4 regions of the Mesorhizobium humile genome follow, and region 4 is predicted to be linked to each of the others. Evidence: predicted binding sites of a transcription regulator. Region 4 holds the regulator's gene; each other region holds the start of a gene.
What was found. The regulator PhoB, encoded in region 4, activates phosphate uptake and scavenging genes when phosphate is short. The targets are predictions, from matches to a motif close to TGTCATNNANCTGTCAT.
Positions count from the first base shown of each region.

Region 1: phnC (phosphonate ABC transporter ATP-binding protein) is a predicted target of PhoB. The motif match lies at 2,547-2,563, and genes of this name have one in related genera.
Region 2: olsB (l-ornithine N(alpha)-acyltransferase) is a predicted target of PhoB. The motif match lies at 2,135-2,151, and genes of this name have one in related genera.
Region 3: RFM52_RS11545 (alkaline phosphatase D family protein) is a predicted target of PhoB. The motif match lies at 1,808-1,824, and genes of this name have one in related genera.

Region 1 covers NZ_JAVIIV010000015.1:76,230-80,440, reverse strand. The annotation lists gene phnL (phosphonate C-P lyase system protein PhnL) at 299-1,006, shown strand; gene RFM52_RS21525 (DapH/DapD/GlmU-related protein) at 1,003-1,620, shown strand; gene RFM52_RS21520 (DUF1868 domain-containing protein) at 1,761-2,471, shown strand; gene phnC (phosphonate ABC transporter ATP-binding protein) at 2,645-3,502, shown strand; gene phnD (phosphonate ABC transporter substrate-binding protein) at 3,644-4,211, shown strand, end outside.
Region 2 covers NZ_JAVIIV010000015.1:131,502-135,712, forward strand. The annotation lists gene grpE (nucleotide exchange factor GrpE) at 1-338, shown strand, start outside; gene RFM52_RS21780 (trimeric intracellular cation channel family protein) at 457-1,089, shown strand; gene olsB (l-ornithine N(alpha)-acyltransferase) at 1,196-2,083, opposite strand; gene RFM52_RS21790 (ATP-binding protein) at 2,369-4,211, opposite strand, start outside.
Region 3 covers NZ_JAVIIV010000006.1:47,670-51,880, forward strand. The annotation lists gene RFM52_RS11545 (alkaline phosphatase D family protein) at 162-1,736, opposite strand; gene RFM52_RS11550 (MFS transporter) at 2,046-3,329, opposite strand; gene RFM52_RS11555 (TetR/AcrR family transcriptional regulator) at 3,408-4,016, shown strand; gene RFM52_RS11560 (hypothetical protein) at 4,062-4,211, shown strand, end outside.
Region 4 covers NZ_JAVIIV010000010.1:215,738-219,948, reverse strand. The annotation lists gene pstA (phosphate ABC transporter permease PstA) at 1-95, shown strand, start outside; gene pstB (phosphate ABC transporter ATP-binding protein PstB) at 92-895, shown strand; gene phoU (phosphate signaling complex protein PhoU) at 916-1,623, shown strand; gene phoB (phosphate regulon transcriptional regulator PhoB) at 1,640-2,329, shown strand; gene RFM52_RS17330 (ROK family protein) at 2,658-3,899, opposite strand.

The sequences.
Region 1 (4,211 bases), on a different contig from region 4:
CTCTTTCAGGCTATTCATTGAACTTTGGAGATTGGCGAAACCGCCCGACACAGCCCCTTCTCCCCGTCACTATACGGGGAGAAGTACCCGGCAGGGCGATGAGGGGCGGCGCTGACTTGGCGAGAAGGCGCGCCGTGGACGCCAACCTCGCCCCGTTAGCTTCGGTTTGCGCAGAGCGACTCCTCAGCCGGGCTCCGGCGCTGCCCCTCATTGTCCTGCCGGACATTTCTCCCCGTATAGTGACGGGGAGAAAGGGCTGTACCCTCCCGCCGACACACGACAACCGGAGCACCTTCTAATGCCCACCCCTCTCGTCGTTTCCGACGTCGCCAAAAGCTTCACCATGCATCTGCGCGATGGCGTCACACTGCCGGTGGTGACGGGTGTCTCCTTCTCGATCCGCGCCGGCGAATGCGCCGTGCTCGGCGGTCCGTCGGGTGCTGGAAAAAGCTCGATCCTGAAGATGCTCTATGGCAACTACGCCGTCGACGAAGGCCAGATCATCGTCCAGCATGGCGGCGGCCTGATTGACCTCGCCTCCGCCAGCCCACGCACCGTCCTTTCCGTGCGCCGCCACACCATCGGCTATGTCAGCCAGTTCCTGCGCACCGTGCCGCGCGTTTCCGCGCTCGACGTCGTCGCCGAACCGCTGGCCGAGCGCGGCGAGGACAGGGAAAGCGCGCGGGCGAAGGCGCGTTCGCTGTTGGCACAGCTCAACCTGCCGGAAAAGCTCTGGGCCTTGCCGCCCGCGACCTTCTCGGGCGGCGAGCAACAGCGCGTCAACATCGCACGCGGCTTCATCACCGAGCATCCAATCCTGCTGCTTGACGAGCCCACCGCCTCGCTTGATGCCAGGAACCGCGATGTCGTGGTCGAGCTCATCGCCGCAAAGAAGGCGGCGGGCGTTGCCCTGCTCGGCATCTTCCACGACCTCGACGTGCGCGACGCCGTCGCCGACCGCGTCATCGATGTCACTGCCTTTGCCGCAGGGAAGATCGCTGCATGAGCAAAAAACTTTCGGAGGCGCCGCTGATCCATCCGACGGCGCAGGTCGAAAACTCGACCCTCGGCCGCTGGACCGAAATCGCCGAGCGCTGCCGCGTCGCCGAATGCGAGCTCGGCGACTATTCCTACATGATGCAGGACTGTGCCGTGTGGTGCGCGACCATCGGCAAGTTCTCCAACATCGCGGCGAGCGTTCGCCTCAATGCCACCAACCACCCGACCTGGCGGCCGACGCTGCACCATTTCACCTACCGCGCCTCCGACTATTGGGATGACGCCGAGCATGAAAGCGAGTTCTTTGCCCAGCGCCGCGCCAGGCGCGTCATCATCGGCCACGACACCTGGCTCGGCCACGGCTCGACCGTCCTGCCCGGCGTCACCGTCGGCGACGGCGCGGCTGTCGGCGCCGGCGCCGTGGTGTCGAAAGACGTCGCGCCCTACACCATCGTCGGCGGCGTGCCGGCAAAGCCGATCCGCGAGCGTTTCGACCGCCGCACCGCCGAGCGCTACCAGGCGCTTGCATGGTGGGATTGGGACCACGCCCGCCTGCGCGCCGCGCTGGATGATTTTCGCGAGCTGGAGGCCGAGGCGTTTCTGGAGAAATATGGCGGCTGAAGATCGTGAATGGTGAATGGTCAATAGTGAATGGCAACGAAGCTCTTCTTCCCACCATTCACCATTCACCATTCACCATTCACCATTCATACCCTTGACACATGACTCGGACAGGACGCCATCTCCCCCAGGAGATCGCCATGCTCGACACGATCAGACCTTCGCTCGCCGGGTTTTTCGAAGGCACCAATCCGACGCCGCCCACCCATCTCGGCACCCGTTACGACACGGCTGGCAACTTCCTCGTCGAGCCCGGCAACACCGTCGTCTGCCATCTGGTCGAAGGCTCGCCTTCGCAAGCTGCCATCATCGAGGTGCGCGAGCGCATCCGCGCCATGCCCGACGCGGATCGCCTCGCCTTCACGCCGATCTCCAGCCTGCACATGACGCTGTTCCAGGGCATCATCGAGTATCGGCGGCGCCTTCCCTACTGGCCGTCCGACGCGCCGCTCGATACGAGCATCGACGACATGACCCAGCTCTATCTCGACCGCCTACAGGGTTTCGAAGGCCGCGGCGCGTTCAGCGTCAAAATTGTCGAAGTGGTGCCGACCGGCCTGACGGTTGCGGGCGCCACAGAGGAAGACCGGCTTGCGATGAAAGCCTGGCGCGACGCGCTGTCAGTGCCGTTCGGCTACCGCCATCCGGACCACGACACTTATGTCTTCCACATCACCTTCGCCTACCAGATCCGCCGTCTCGCCGACGAACAGGCGGCAGCCTGGCAGGACCTGTTCGACGACTGCCCGTCATTCCTCGATCGCGAAGCTCCCGTGATCGAGCTCAGGCCCCCGGCCTTCTGCAGTTTCAAGGACATGAAGCATTTCGAGGAATTGCTGGTGCTTGGTTGATCCGGATGCATGTCGCCCAAAAGTGCGCGGCGATTTTGGGGTAACGACATGCATGAACAAGGATGGCCTGTGACTCGTAACAAAACTGACATCAATCCGACACCGCAGCTTCATCGGCCTGCGCTAGCGAAGCTTAACAGACCTGCAAAAGCGCGACGGACTGGAGTTTTGGTATGTCAGCATCATCGGCCACGCTCGAAATCCGCGGCGTAACCCGACGATTTGGCAAGAATACCGCCGTCAGCGACATCAACATCTCGATCCCGCGCGGTCAGATGGTCGGCATCATCGGCCGCTCGGGCGCCGGCAAGTCGACGCTTTTGCGTATGATCAATCGTCTCATCGATCCCAGCCAGGGGTCGATTTTTTTTGACGGCGCCGAGGTCTCCAGCCTGCAGGGTTCGCCGTTGCGCCGCTGGCAGCGCGACTGCGCCATGATCTTCCAGCAGTTCAACCTCGTGCCGCGTCTGGACGTGCTGACCAACGTGCTGCTCGGCCGCCTCAACCACCGCTCGACGGTCTCCAACCTGCTCGGCATGTTCACGCGCACCGAATGCGCCGAGGCGGTGGCCGCGCTCGAGCGCCTCGACATCGCCCGCACCGCGCTGCAGCCGGCCGGCACGCTGTCCGGCGGCCAGCAGCAGCGAGTCGCGATAGCCCGCGCCATGATGCAGCAGCCGAAAGTACTTCTGGCCGACGAGCCGATCGCCTCGCTCGACCCGCTCAACGCCAAGGTGGTGATGGACTCGCTGCGCGACATCAACCTGCGCGAAGGCATCACCGTCGTCACCAATCTGCACACGCTGGACACCGCGCGCGCCTATTGCACCCGCATCATCGGCATGGCCGCCGGCAAGGTCGTCTTCGACGGCGCCCCGGAAGACCTCGACCGCAACGCCGTGCGCACGGTCTATGGCGCCGATGCCAGCGGCGCCGAGATCTCCGAGGCCATCACGTCGACCAGCGTGACCATCAAGCCGAAGATCACCGCATCCGCCGGACCGCTCGAACCAGCCTTTCCTGGCTACTGAGCCCACCGCCCTGGCCCATTCGGTCCGGGCAAATCGTGGATTTCAGCAGAGCAACCCGGATCGCCCGCCAGCGTCAACGGCAAGACTTGAAAAATCAGAACGCCGCCGGCGCGCAGCCGGAACAACAGGAGAGAGATCGAAATGTTCAGAAAGATGGTTTTTGGAGCAGTTTCGCTGCTCGCCATGGCGGCAAGCGCCGCGCACGCCGCTGACATCAAGGAATTCCGCGTCGGCATCCTCGGCGGCGAGAACGAGACCGACCGCCTGCGCAACTACCAGTGCCTCGCCGACCACCTGAAGTCGGAATTCGGCTTCGAGAAGGTGTCGCTGTTCCCGGCCGCCGACTATGACGGCGTCATCCAGGGCCTGCTCGGCGGCACGCTCGACTTCGCCGAGCTCGGTGCCTCCGGCTATGCCAGCGTCTATCTCAAGGACCCGAAGGCCGTCACCCCGATCCTCACCACCAAGCAGACCGACGGCTCGACCGGCTATTATTCGATCGGCCTGGCGCTGAAGACCTCCGGCATCACCGACATCAAGTCGGCCAAGGGCAAGAAGCTCGGCTACGCCGATCCGGACTCGACCTCGGGTTACCTGATCCCGCTGACCCAGATTCCGAAGGACACCGGTGCTTCGAACGAGACCTACTTTGCCTCGACCCAGTTCAACGGCGGCCATGAGAACAACGTGCTCGCCGTGCGCGACGGCA
Region 2 (4,211 bases), on a different contig from region 4:
AGGCGAAGGCTGGCGGCGATGCCGGTTTCAAGGCGTTGATCGAGGGCGTCGATCTCACCGAGCGCGCCATGCTTTCGGCGCTGGAGCGCCATGGCGTGAAGAAACTCGCGCCCGAAGGCGAGAAGTTCGATCCGAACTTCCACCAGGCGATGTTCGAGGTGCCCAATCCGGAGGTTCCGGCCGGCACTGTCGTCCAGGTGGTTCAGCCGGGTTATTCGATCGGCGAGCGCGTGCTGCGGCCGGCAATGGTCGGTGTCGCCAAGGGCGGTCCGAAGACCGCCGCCGAGGCGAAGGTCGAGCCGGGCCCGGTGAACGAGCAGGCCGAGAAGGATGCGTGATTAGGGAATAGGGAATAGGCAGTAGGCAGTAGGGGGAACGAGGGCGATATCAATCGCGTAGCTTCGTGCTATTCATACTCCCCCATTCCCTACTGCCTAATCCCTACTGCCTATGCCCTTGAATCCCATCGCCTTGCTCGACTATGCCGGCGTCGCCGTCTTCGCGGCGACGGGCGCGCTTGCCGCATCGCGCAAAGAGCTCGACATCATCGGCTTCCTGTTCCTGGCCAGCGTCACCGGAATCGGCGGCGGAACGCTGCGTGACGTCATCCTCAACCTGCCGGTGTTCTGGGTCGCCAACAGCGGCTATGTGCTGATCTGCGCCGTCGTGGCGGTGCTGGTCTTCTTCAGCGCCCACCGGTTCGAATCCCGTTACAAATTGCTGCTCTGGCTCGATGCCATCGGACTTGCCGCTTTTTCGGTGATGGGCGCCGCGAAGGGGCTGGCGATCACCGGCTCGCCGGTCGTCTCGGTCATCATGGGCGTGCTGACGGCAACCTTCGGCGGCATTTTGCGCGACCTGCTTGCCGGCGAGCCCTCGGTGCTGCTCAGGCCCGAGATCTATGTCACGGCCGCCCTTGCCGGCGCCGCCATCTTCACCCTTGGCGATCTTGCCGGCCTGCCGGCGCTGGCGTCGAGCCTGCTCGGCTTCGCGGGCGCATTCTTGGTGCGCGGCGGGGCGCTTAAATTCGGCTGGTCGTTTCCGGCCTATCGGAGTCGGCCGGGGCGAAGGCCGGAGGATATTCCGTGAGAGAGTGAATGGTGAATGGTGAATGGTGAATAGTAAAATGGTCGGTTGGTGGCAGGGGCTGCGAGCCCTCAACCATTCACCATTTACTATTCACCATTCACCGGAATTACGCCGCGAAGCGCTGCCCCTCGCCGCCATAGTAATTGACGTAGCGGGCGCCGATCTCCTTGACGGGCATGACGACGAAGACGTCGACGGTCGAGAATTCGTGGTCGATGACGCAACCGTCGCCGATGCGGGCGCCGACGCGCAGATAGCCCTTGACCAGCGGCGGCATGGCAGCGATCGCCGCCTTGGTGTTCACCGCCTCGATCGGCATCAGGTCCATGGAGCAGTAGCGTCCCGGAACCGCGCGGACATCCCAGGCGGAGTCGGTGCGGCAATGATGGGCGAGGTAGGTCAGCGCCTCGGCATGCGCTGCCGGCACGATGCCGTGGAAGGAGGCGCAGCCGGTCATCACGCCGATATTGTAGTGATTGATGTAGGCCCAGATGCCTTGCCACAGCGCCTCGATGGTGCGCTTGGAGCGATATTCCTTCAGAACGCAGGAGCGGCCGAGCTCGAGGAAGCGCTGGCCGGGGTGCCGCGCGACAAGCTTGGTCAATTCGAACTCACCCTCGGAATAGAAGCCTCCGGCGGCCGTGGCGATCTCCTGCCGCAGCAAGCGGTAGGTGCCGACGATGCGACGATGTTCAGGGCCGGGAAGGGACGTGTCGAACACAAGAAGGTGATCGCAGAGCGGGTCGAAACGGTCGGCGTCGCGCCGGTCCTGCGCCTGGAACAGGTCCTTCCTCGCGCCAAGCTCGTCGTAGAATACCCGATAGCGGACCTCCTGGGCGGCGGCGATCTCGGCCTCGTTGCGGGCGAGCCGCACTTCGAGATTGCCGATACGGCCCAGCGGAGCACCGTTTGCGACGGCGTCGACGGTACGGGCGGCGAGCAGGGCGCCGCCGGCATTCGGCCGAGTGTCACATTCAGGCACGACTGTATGCACGAGTGATTCTCCTTCGAGCCATCCCTCTTGGCACGGGGATACGGTGTAGGTGCAACAGGATTGTGACAGTACCGTGATACGACGTGGCGGGCAATACTTTGTCGGCTGGGCAATACCCTCAACCGGCTATCTTGTGACCACGAAAGGCAGGCAAGCCAAGGCGTTCAACGGTCAAAAATTTCCTTAAAGCAGGTCGCGTGAAAAAGGATTCACGCGACCTGCTTTAAGTTTTTGATTTAAGCATGTCTTTGCCCCGAAACCGGGCCCACTTTCGGGAGACATGCTTTAGGCCGCAACCTGGCCCTCGACCGCCTGGACGAGTGCGTCCGGGTCGAGCGGCTTGGTCACGAAACCGCTGGCGCCGTGGGCGAGCACGGCATGCCGGGTCTTTTCCTGGCTGTCGGCCGAAAGCACCATGATCGGGATCGGCGGCATGGCGAGCGACTCTTCATGGCGACGGATGGCGGCGATCGCGTCCAGCCCGTCCATGACAGGCATGTGCAGGTCCATCAGCACCACATCGAAGCGGAACTTGAGGCCGGCATCGGTAACGGCCTCGACCGCGGCCTTGCCGTTGCCGACGATCCTGACGCGATGCCCGGCCTTGAGGAGCGTGGCGCGGGCGAGCATGGCGTTGATGTCATTGTCTTCCGCGATCAGCACCGACAGGCCCTGGTCGCGCTTGCGCACCGAGGATGCCCCGCGCGGCTCCGGCTGCGGCTGCACGAGCGGGGAGCCATGGCTGGTCAACAGCACCCGCAGCAGGGTCTCGCCGCGCACCGGCCTGGCGAGGAAAGTGGTGTAGCCGCTGGCGCGGAATTCACCGAGCATGCCGCGATCCGTCGGCGCGATCAGGGTGATGGCCTCACAGTCGGCGAAGCCCGCGTCGCGCAGCCGCCTGAGCAGCCTGCCATCGCTGTTTTCGAGCGCCGCGTCGATCAGGAGCACGTTGCAGCCGGCGGCGAAGGGAGCGGCCTGGCTTGGTGTCGCCGCGATCTCGACGATGCCGCCATGGGCCCTGATCGCGCGGGCGATGGCATCGGCCTCGACGGCGTTTTTCGACACGATCACCGCCCGCCGGTCGGCAAGGATGTTGTGGCGATGCGGCGGCGGTTCGGTCGCGGCGACCGCCGGAAGCTCGAGGACGAATTCGGACCCTTCGCCGAGTCGGCTCAAAACCGAGATCGTGCCGCCCATCGCCGTCGCCAGGCGCTTGGAGATGGCAAGACCGAGACCCGCGCCGCCATGGACCCTGGTCGAGGTGCCGTCGGACTGCTCGAACTCCTCGAAGATGCGCTCCATGTCCTCTTCGCGCAGGCCCGGGCCGGTGTCGGCGATGGTGAAGCAGATGCGGTCGGTGGTTTCGGTGCGGGCGCGCGCCACGGTCAGCAGCACGCCGCCCGTGTCGGTGAACTTCACCGCATTGCCGATGAGGTTGAGCAGCACCTGGCGCACGCGGCCGGGATCGGCGGTGATCATCTGCGGCACGTCGGGCTCGACATGGCAGCCGAGGCCGATGTTCTTGGCAAAGGCCTTCGCGGCAAGAAGCTCGATGATGTTGTCGGCGATCTCGCGCAGCGAGGTCGGCTGCGGCTCGGGCTCGAAGCGGCCCGCCTCGATCTTGGAATAGTCGAGCAGGTCCTCGATGAGCGCGAGCAGCGCGCTGGCCGAAGTGGAGACCGCGCCGACATAGGTGCGTTGTTCGGGCGAGAGGTCGGTATCGGCAAGCAGCTTCGCCATGCCCATGATGCCGTTCATCGGCGTGCGGATCTCGTGGCTGACGGTGGCGAGGAAGCGCGACTTGGCCTGGCTGGCATATTCGGCCCGTTCGCGCGCGGTGATCAGCGAGGATTCGGCGCGCTTGCGGGCGGTGATGTCGCGGGCGATCGCTCGGTGCGAGACCGCGCCCGTGTCCTTGTCGCGCACCGACAATTCGATCCAGGAGAACCAGCGCGGCCCGTTCGGGGTGCGGATCGCGACATCGGTGGAACTCAGGCATTCATGATCGGAGAAGGCGGCGTCGGGAACGACACCGACATCAATGCCAAGCTCGGCCAAGGTCTTGCCGGCAAGATCGCGCGCGTCGATCTCGACAAGCGAGGCAAAGACGCTGTTGGCATAAACGATA
Region 3 (4,211 bases), on a different contig from region 4:
TGCCCTGCCGGGCATCTCCCCCGCAAGGGGGGAGATCAGATGTCACATGGGCTTTCGCTAATCGCCGACGTGGGAGAGAAAGCGCCGACGACGGAGCTGCCAATCTCCCCCCTTGCGGGGGAGATGTCCGGCAGGACAGAGGGGGGTGCCTCGCGCCGACCTTACGCAGACCGCACGGGGTCCAATGTCACCTTGTAAAGCTCGTTGTCGTCGCGATCCATCAGCCGCACCGTGAGCTGTTCGGTGGCGCCGGAGATATCGACCAGGCCGAAGAACTGCAGCCCGGCCGACGGCGGCAGGTTCTGGCCCTGCTCGGCGGTCGGCGCCTTGATGAATTTCAGCTCGGGCCCAAACGTCATGTCGAGGTCGTTGGGGCCGAAGGTGCCGGCATGGATCGGGCCGGAGACGAATTCCCAGAACGGATTGAAATCCTGGAACTGCGCCTTGTCGGGATTGTAGTAATGCGCCGCGGTGTAGTGGACGTCGGCGGTGAGCCACACCGTGTTGGTGATGCCGGCATTCTTGATGAAGCGCAGCACATCCGCGAATTCGAGCTCGCGACCCTTCGGCGCGCCATTGTCGTTGTTGCTGACGGCCTCGAAGCCGACCTTCTTCGCCGCGTCGTCCCAGACCACGAGGCTGAGCGGCATGTCGGCGGCGATGATCTTCCAGGTCGCCTTGGAGTTGGCCAGCTCGCGCTTCAGCCACTTGGACTGTTCCTCGCCGATCATGCGCGACTTCGGCGTCAGCGTTTCATCCAGATTGGGGCCGTTGGGGCCGCGATAGGAGCGCATGTCGAGGAAGAACACGTCGAGCAGCGGCCCGTGCGAGATCTTGCGGTAGACGCGGCCCGGCTCCGACGGCTCGTAGCGGATGGTGGTCATTTCGTGGAAGGCGCGCGCCGCCCGGGCGGCCAACACATGGATCGACTTTTCCTTGTAGCGGTCGTCGGCGGCGAGATTCTTCGAATCCGACCAGTTGTTGAGCACCTCGTGGTCGTCCCACTGGTAGAAGGTCGGGCATATGGCGGAGAGGCCAAGCACATGCTTGTCCATCATGTTGTATTTCCACTGGTCGCGGTACTCGTCCAGCGTCTCGGCGACCTTGCGCTTGCCGTCGAGCATGACGACGTTCTTCCACTTACCGCCGCCGGGGAGGTCGACCTCATCCTTCATGGCGCCGTCGGCATAGATCGTGTCGCCGGAATGCAGGAAGAAGTCCGGCGTGTGCTTGGCGATGGTCGAATAGGTCTTCATGCCGGTCTCGTCGATGCCCCAGCCCTGGCCGGCCGTGTCGCCCGACCAGGCGAAGCGCACGTCGCGCTTTGACGACGGCGCGGTGCGGAAGCGGCCGACGATCGGCTCGGAGACAGCGTTGATGTCGGAAAGATCGGCGGCAGTCATGCGATAGAAGATGTCCTGGTCCGATGCGAGGTCGGTGAGCAGCCGCTTCACCGTATAGTCGCTGGCCGGCGAGGTATCGAGCGCAGCCAGCCTGGTGGCGTTGGCGAAGCTTTCGGTCGTCGACACTTCATACATCACGCGCGCCGGGCGGTCGGTGCGGGTCCACACCATGCCGGACGTGGCGTCGACGTCGCCCGACTGGACGCCATGCGTGAAGGCCGGCCGCTGGCTGGCGCGGGAATAATAGGGCAATGCCAGCCCGGAGGCGCCGACAAGGCCAAAGGCGCTGGCCGAGGTGACGAAAGCGCGGCGGGTCAACGAGAGCTTGTTCATGGCTGTCTCCGGATGGCGTTGAACGGGACCGCCAAGCTCACGCCTCAATGTTTCAGGCACATTTCGGAACCATGAAGTTTTGATAACAGTCGACAGCTCTTCCCTTCTCCCCTTGTGGGAGAAGGTGGATCGGCGCGTTAGCGCCGAGACGGATGAGGGGTGTTCCAGCGGAGTGAGGCGTTGACGTTCCTATGGGTGAGGCGTCGCCGGCGTTCCAGCTGAGTGAGACGCTGGCTTTCCCTGGAGCACCCCTCATCCGACCGCTTCGCGGCCACCTTCTCCCACAAGGGGAGAAGGAAAAGTCGCGCCTTAAGCCGCCTGCGGCTCCGGCTCGAACGCCGGCTTGCTGGTATTGATCAGCAGCGAGATGCACGCCGCCGCGATACCGGTCATTCCGGCGATCAGGAAGGCCAGCTCGTAATTGCCCTGCAGCTCGCGCATCGTGCCGCCGAAGGCCGCGGCCGCCGCCGCGCCCACCTGGTGGCCGGCGACGATCCAGCCGAACACGATCGGCCCGCTGCGGTCGCCGAACGCCTCGTTGGCGAGCCTGAGCGTCGGCGGCACCGTGGCGATCCAGTCGAGGCCGTAGAGCACGGCGAAGATGACCAGGCTGGTCGCCGAGAAACCGGAATAAGGCAGGTAGATCAGCGACAGCCCGCGCACCGCGTAGTAGACGCCGAGCAGCTTGCGCGGATCGAAGCGATCGGTGAGCCAGCCGGACAGCGTCGTGCCGATCAGGTCGAAGATGCCCATCATCGACAGCAGCCCGGCCGCCTGCACCTCACCGATGCCCATGTCGCCGCAGAAGGCGATGAGATGCGTGCCGACGAGGCCGTTGGTGGTGAAGCCGCAGACGAAGAAGGTGGCGAACAGATACCAGAACACCCGTGTGCCGGCGGCGCGCCGCAACGTGTTCAGCGTATGCGCCAGGAAATTGCCCTGCGATGCGGGCGACACCGGCGGCACGTCGTCGGCATCCGCGCCGTAGCGCACCTGGCCGATGGAAGCGGGACGCTCCGGCACCAGCAGCAAGACGAACGGGATCAGCGCCGCCGTCGCGATCGCGACCGCTATCGCCACCGGCTTCCAGCCGCCGCTCTGCGCCAGAGAAGCGATGAGCGGCAGGAACACAAGCATGCCGGTGGCGCTGGAGGCCGACATCAGACCCATCATCAGGCCGCGATTGGTCTTGAACCAGCGATTGACGATGGTGGCGCCCAGCACGCTCGCTACCGCGCCCGAACCGATGCCGGAAAACACGCCCCAGGTGATGAAGAGGTGCCAGGGCTCGGTCATCAACAGGCTGAGCGCGGTCGATCCCGACATCACCAGCAGCGCGCCGAGCAGCGTGCGGCGCAGCCCGATGCGTTCCATCAGCGCGGCGGCGAACGGTCCGGTCAAGCCGTAAAGCAGGATGCCGACGCTGGCGGCCCAGGAGGTGACGTCGCGCCGCCAGCCGAAGCTTTCTTCCAGCGGAACCATCATCACCGACGGCGCCGAACGAAGCCCCGCCGCGATCAGCAAACAGAAGAAAATGACGGCAACGACGACGAAAGCGTAACGCTGGCCAAACGGGCGGGACTGGACTATCATGTTACTGACCGGTACGTTGCAATGGGATAGCGCCATACATACGTACCGGTCAGTAACATTGTCAAGCGAGTTGTTTGCATGCCATCGGACAATAAAATTGAAGCGTCGTTGAACGCGCCCCCCGCCCCAAGGGCGGCGGACAAGATCCTGGACGTGGCGCGCGACCTCTTTTATCGCGAGGGCATCAGGGCGATCGGCGTCGACGAGATCGTCAAGCGCGCCGGCGTCACCAAGCCGAGCCTCTACCGCAGCTTTCCGTCCAAGGACGAGCTCGCCGCCTCTTATCTGCGCAAATATGACCTGGAATTCTGGGAGCGGTTCGACGAGGCCGTCGACGCGCATCCGGGCAATCCGCGCGCTCAGATCATCGCATTCCTGACCCGGGTCGGCAAACGCACCCAGAAACCGGACTATCGCGGCTGCGGCATGACCAACGCTGCGGTGGAATATCCCGAGCGCGGACACCCCGCGCGAGTGGTGAGCGAGAACAACAAGGTGGAATTGCGCCGGCGCCTGCGCGCCATGGCTGCAGCAATGGGCGCCGCCGATTCCGACACGCTGGGCGACGGCCTGCTGCTCCTCATCGAGGGCGCCTATATCAGCGGCCAGCTGTTTGGCCTCGGCGGACCGGCGGCCGCCGTCGCCCGCAACGCCGACCTCTTGATCGAAGCCAGCTTGAAGAAATAGCAAACGACGTTACGCTTTCGGCAACTCGAAACGGAGTTGCCTGCCATGCGCGCTCTTCTGATCCCGCTCGCCCTCGCCGGTTTGTGCCAGGCGGCCCAGGCCGGCGAAATCTCCAGCGCCTATACTGATCTCGACTCGAAGAAGGACTGCGTAACCTACGCCCAGGCCGGGCAAGGCGACGGCGACTGGGCGAAC
Region 4 (4,211 bases):
AGCTGGCCTGGACGGGCGCACTCATAATCACCCTTACGGTTCTCGGGCTGAGCATCATCGCCCGCAGCCTGACCGGACGCAGAGAGGACAGATGAAACCGATGTTGTCCACCGACCTGAACGTAGCCGACACGACCGTCGAGAAGGCCAAGATCGAGGTCAAGAACCTCAATTTCTACTATGGCCAATCGAAGGCGCTGAAGGACATCAACCTGTCCTTGCCGGAGCGCAGCGTGACCGCCTTCATCGGCCCGTCGGGCTGCGGGAAGTCGACGCTGCTGCGCGTGCTCAACCGCATCTACGAGCTCTATCCGAAGCAGAGTGCCGAGGGCCAGGTACTGCTCGACGGCAAGAACATCCTCGACCGCTCGCAGGACCTCAACCTGCTGCGCACCAAGATCGGCATGGTGTTCCAGAAGCCGACGCCGTTCCCGATGTCGATCTACGAGAACATCGCCTTCGGCGTCAGGCTGTATGAGAAGATCAGCAAGGCCGAGATGGACAGCCGCGTCGAGTCGGCGCTGAAGCGCGCCGCGCTGTGGAACGAGGTCAAGGACAAGCTCAACGCCAGCGGCCTCAGCCTTTCCGGCGGCCAACAGCAGCGCCTGTGCATCGCCCGCACCGTGGCGGTGAAGCCCGAGGTCATCCTGCTCGACGAGCCGGCCTCGGCGCTCGATCCGCTGTCGACCGCCAAGATCGAGGAACTGATCGACGAGTTGCAGGCCGACTATACGATCGTCATCGTCACCCACAACATGCAGCAGGCGGCGCGCGTGTCGAGGCAGACGGCGTTCATGTATCTGGGCGAGCTGGTGGAGTTCGACCGGACCGAGAAGATCTTCACCTCGCCGCGCGAAAAGCGCACGCAGGACTACATCACCGGCCGCTTCGGCTGAGTTCATACGAGGACATCATCATGGCCGAACATACCGTCGCTTCCTTCGACGAGGATCTGAGGCAGATCAGCCGGCTCATCAACGACATGGGCGATCTGGCCGGCTCCATGGTCGGCGGCGCGACCAGGGCCCTGCTCGAAACCGACAATGCGCTGGCGCAGCGCGTCGTCTCCGACGACGCCATCATGGACGCGCGCCAGCGCGAGCTCGACGACCGCGCCATCACGCTGATCGCCAAGCGGCAGCCGATGGCGGACGACCTGCGCAACGTTGTCGGCTCGATCCGCATGGCGGGCGATCTCGAACGCATCGGCGATCTTGCCAAGAACATCGCCAAGCGCGTTGGCGCGGTCGGCGTCAGCACCGCGCCGCGCGACCTCACGCATTCGATCGATTCCATGGCGCAGCTGGTGCTGATCCAGGTCCAGGCCGTGACCCAGGAATATATGGTGGGCGACGCCACTGCGCTGGCCAAGCTGCGCAACGACGACGAGCGCATCGACGTCAAATACACGTCCGTCTTCCGCGAGCTGTTGACCTACATGATGGAAGATCCGCGCAACATCACCGCTTGCACGCATCTTCTGTTCTGCGCCAAGAATCTCGAGCGCATCGGCGACCATGTGACCAACATCGCCGAGAACGCCTATTATGTGCTCACCGGTACGCAATTGCCCGCCAACCGTCCCAAGCAGGACGAGACGGCAATGTCGGCGCCGGCGGCCTGACGAGAAGGTTACCCCGATGATCGCGCCACGCATCATGGTGGTGGAGGATGAGGAGCCGCTGGGGGTGCTGCTCCGCTACAATCTCGAATCCGAGGGTTACCAGGTGGAAGTGGTGACCCGCGGCGACGAGGCCGAAATCCGCCTTCAGGAAAACGTTCCCGACCTGCTCGTGCTCGACTGGATGGTGCCGGCGGTTTCCGGCATCGAGCTCTGCCGGCGCCTCAGGATGCGGCCCGAGACCGAGCGGCTGCCGATCATCATGTTGACGGCGCGGGGCGAAGAAAGCGACCGCGTGCGCGGGCTCTCGACCGGCGCCGACGACTACCTGGTCAAGCCGTTCTCGACGCCGGAATTCATGGCGCGCGTCAAGGCGCTGCTGCGCCGCGCCAAGCCGGAGGTGCTGTCCAGCGTGCTCAAGGTCGGCGACATCGTGCTCGACCGCGAGTCGCATCGCGTCTACCGCAAGAAGAGCGAGATAAGGCTCGGCCCGACCGAGTTCCGCCTGCTCGAATTCATGATGCGGCATCCTGGCCGCGTGTTCTCGCGCAGCCAACTGCTCGACAATGTCTGGGGCGAGACGATCTATATCGACGAGCGCACGGTGGACGTCCATGTCGGCCGCCTGCGCAAGGCGGTCAACAACGGCCGCATGCCCGACGTCATCCGAACCATTCGCGGGGCGGGTTACGCGATCAGGGAGGATTAGGGATAGGGCGCGGAAGCGCTGACGGGCTCCGCTCCCGGCATCTGCGATGGTGATTAGCCGAGACGCTTCTAGCGTCGTCATCCACGGGCGGAGCAAGGAGCGTAGCGACGCAGCGCAGACCCGAGGATCCATTCCGTGACTTCGACGCGCCGGGGCGGTGCAGAATTCTGCTCCGCTGCGCCTACGATCGAAGTAACGGCATGGATTCCAGGGTCTGCGCTGCGTCGCTTCGCTCCTGCTTCGCCCTGGAATGACGAAGCTGCGGGGCCATCGCTAATCTCAAGCGTCTGCTGCTGTCCTCAGCGACCAGCGGTCACTTCAAAGCCGCTCAGGCCACGTTTTTTCCGCTGCCCGCTCTTGCCTGCATGCCCGGCGCGAAAATCTCCTGGTCGACGAAGGTCAGCGCGCGCATGGCGCAGCCTTCGCGGATCAGCGGCAGCTCGTTAGGCTCGGTGTCGAAGGAGATCGATTCCGAGTGCTGGCCGCCCGCGGTCTGGGCGATCGCCGCCCTTAGCGCCGGCTCGATCAGGTCGAAGGCGGCCGCGCTGACGCCGACCATGGCCACGGGCGCCGGGTCGATGAGGGCGAACAGGCTGCCGAGACCGAAACCAAGCGCCTCGCCGGCCCGACGGTAAGCCTCCCGCTCGGGGCCGTCCTTCTCGCGCGCCTTGGCGGCGAGGGCTCGCATGTCGGCGTCGCCGACGTCGACCGGCTCGGCGTCCTCGCTCATTTTCATGGCGCTGCGCCAGATCGCGTAATTGCCGGCATAGGCCTCGACGCAGCCGCGCCGGCCGCAGCGGCAAAGCGCGCCGCCCGGGCGGTGGATCATGTGGCCAAATTCGCCGCCCGAGGAATGCGTGCCGGTGAACAGCGCGCCCTTCAGCACCAGACCCATGCCGATGCCGTGCGACAGGAGGATGGCGATGAAGTCGTCGCGATAGCGCTCGGGGTCGCGCCATTGCAGCGCCACCGCCATCATGTTGCAGTCGTTCTCCATGGTGGCGGGGATGCCGAATTCCTGCTCGAGGATGTCGGCGAAAGGAATGTCGGTCAGCGGCGTTATCGGCGACCACAGCATGGCCCGTGCGTGGGAATCGGTGATGCCCTGGATGCCCATGGCGAGGCGGGCGACGCTGCTCACGTCGAGGTCGGGATCCTGCAGCCGGCGCCGGACGATCGCCACGCATTCGCCGATCAAGTCGTCGCGGGGCATGACAAGCGTGTCCAAGCGCTGCTGCTCCTCGGCGACCACCTGGCCGGCATAATCGATCACGGCGACCGACAGGAAGTTCAGCGACAAGACCACGGTCAGCACCGCGGCGGCTTCGGGGTTCAGCGCCAGGCCGATCTGCGGCCGGCCGCGTTTCAGCGCCGTCGGCTCGCTGGCCTTGCTCTCGGTGAGAATGCCTTCCTGGATCAGATCGGCGGAGATCGCCGAAATGGTCGAGTGGCTGAGCCCGGTGGTGGCGGCAATCTCCGTGCGCGAAGGCTGGCCGGCGCGGCGCACGGCCGAAATCACCATGGCGCGGTTGCGCCGGCGCAAATCGTCGTGACGGATTCCGACCGACATGTCTTCGCACGTCCTCCCCGGTCATCGCGGCCTTGTGATGATGCCATGGCCTAGCGTTGACACGCCAGACGGTTCACCATTTGCGGAAACGGCGAACCGTCTGTCTTTTGTTCTGACGCAATTCCGGGCGGAAAACCGCTGCGCACTTTTCCTGGAATTGCTTCTGGATACTGGCAGAAGCCAAGGTCCATGTCATTATTTATTGCGGGTGTCGAAAAAAATGTTCGGACCCATCAAAACCCATCAGAATCGCAGTTGACAGCGTCGTTTTGCTGGATCACTATTTTTTTGAGGCTCGAAAAAAAGCCTCTT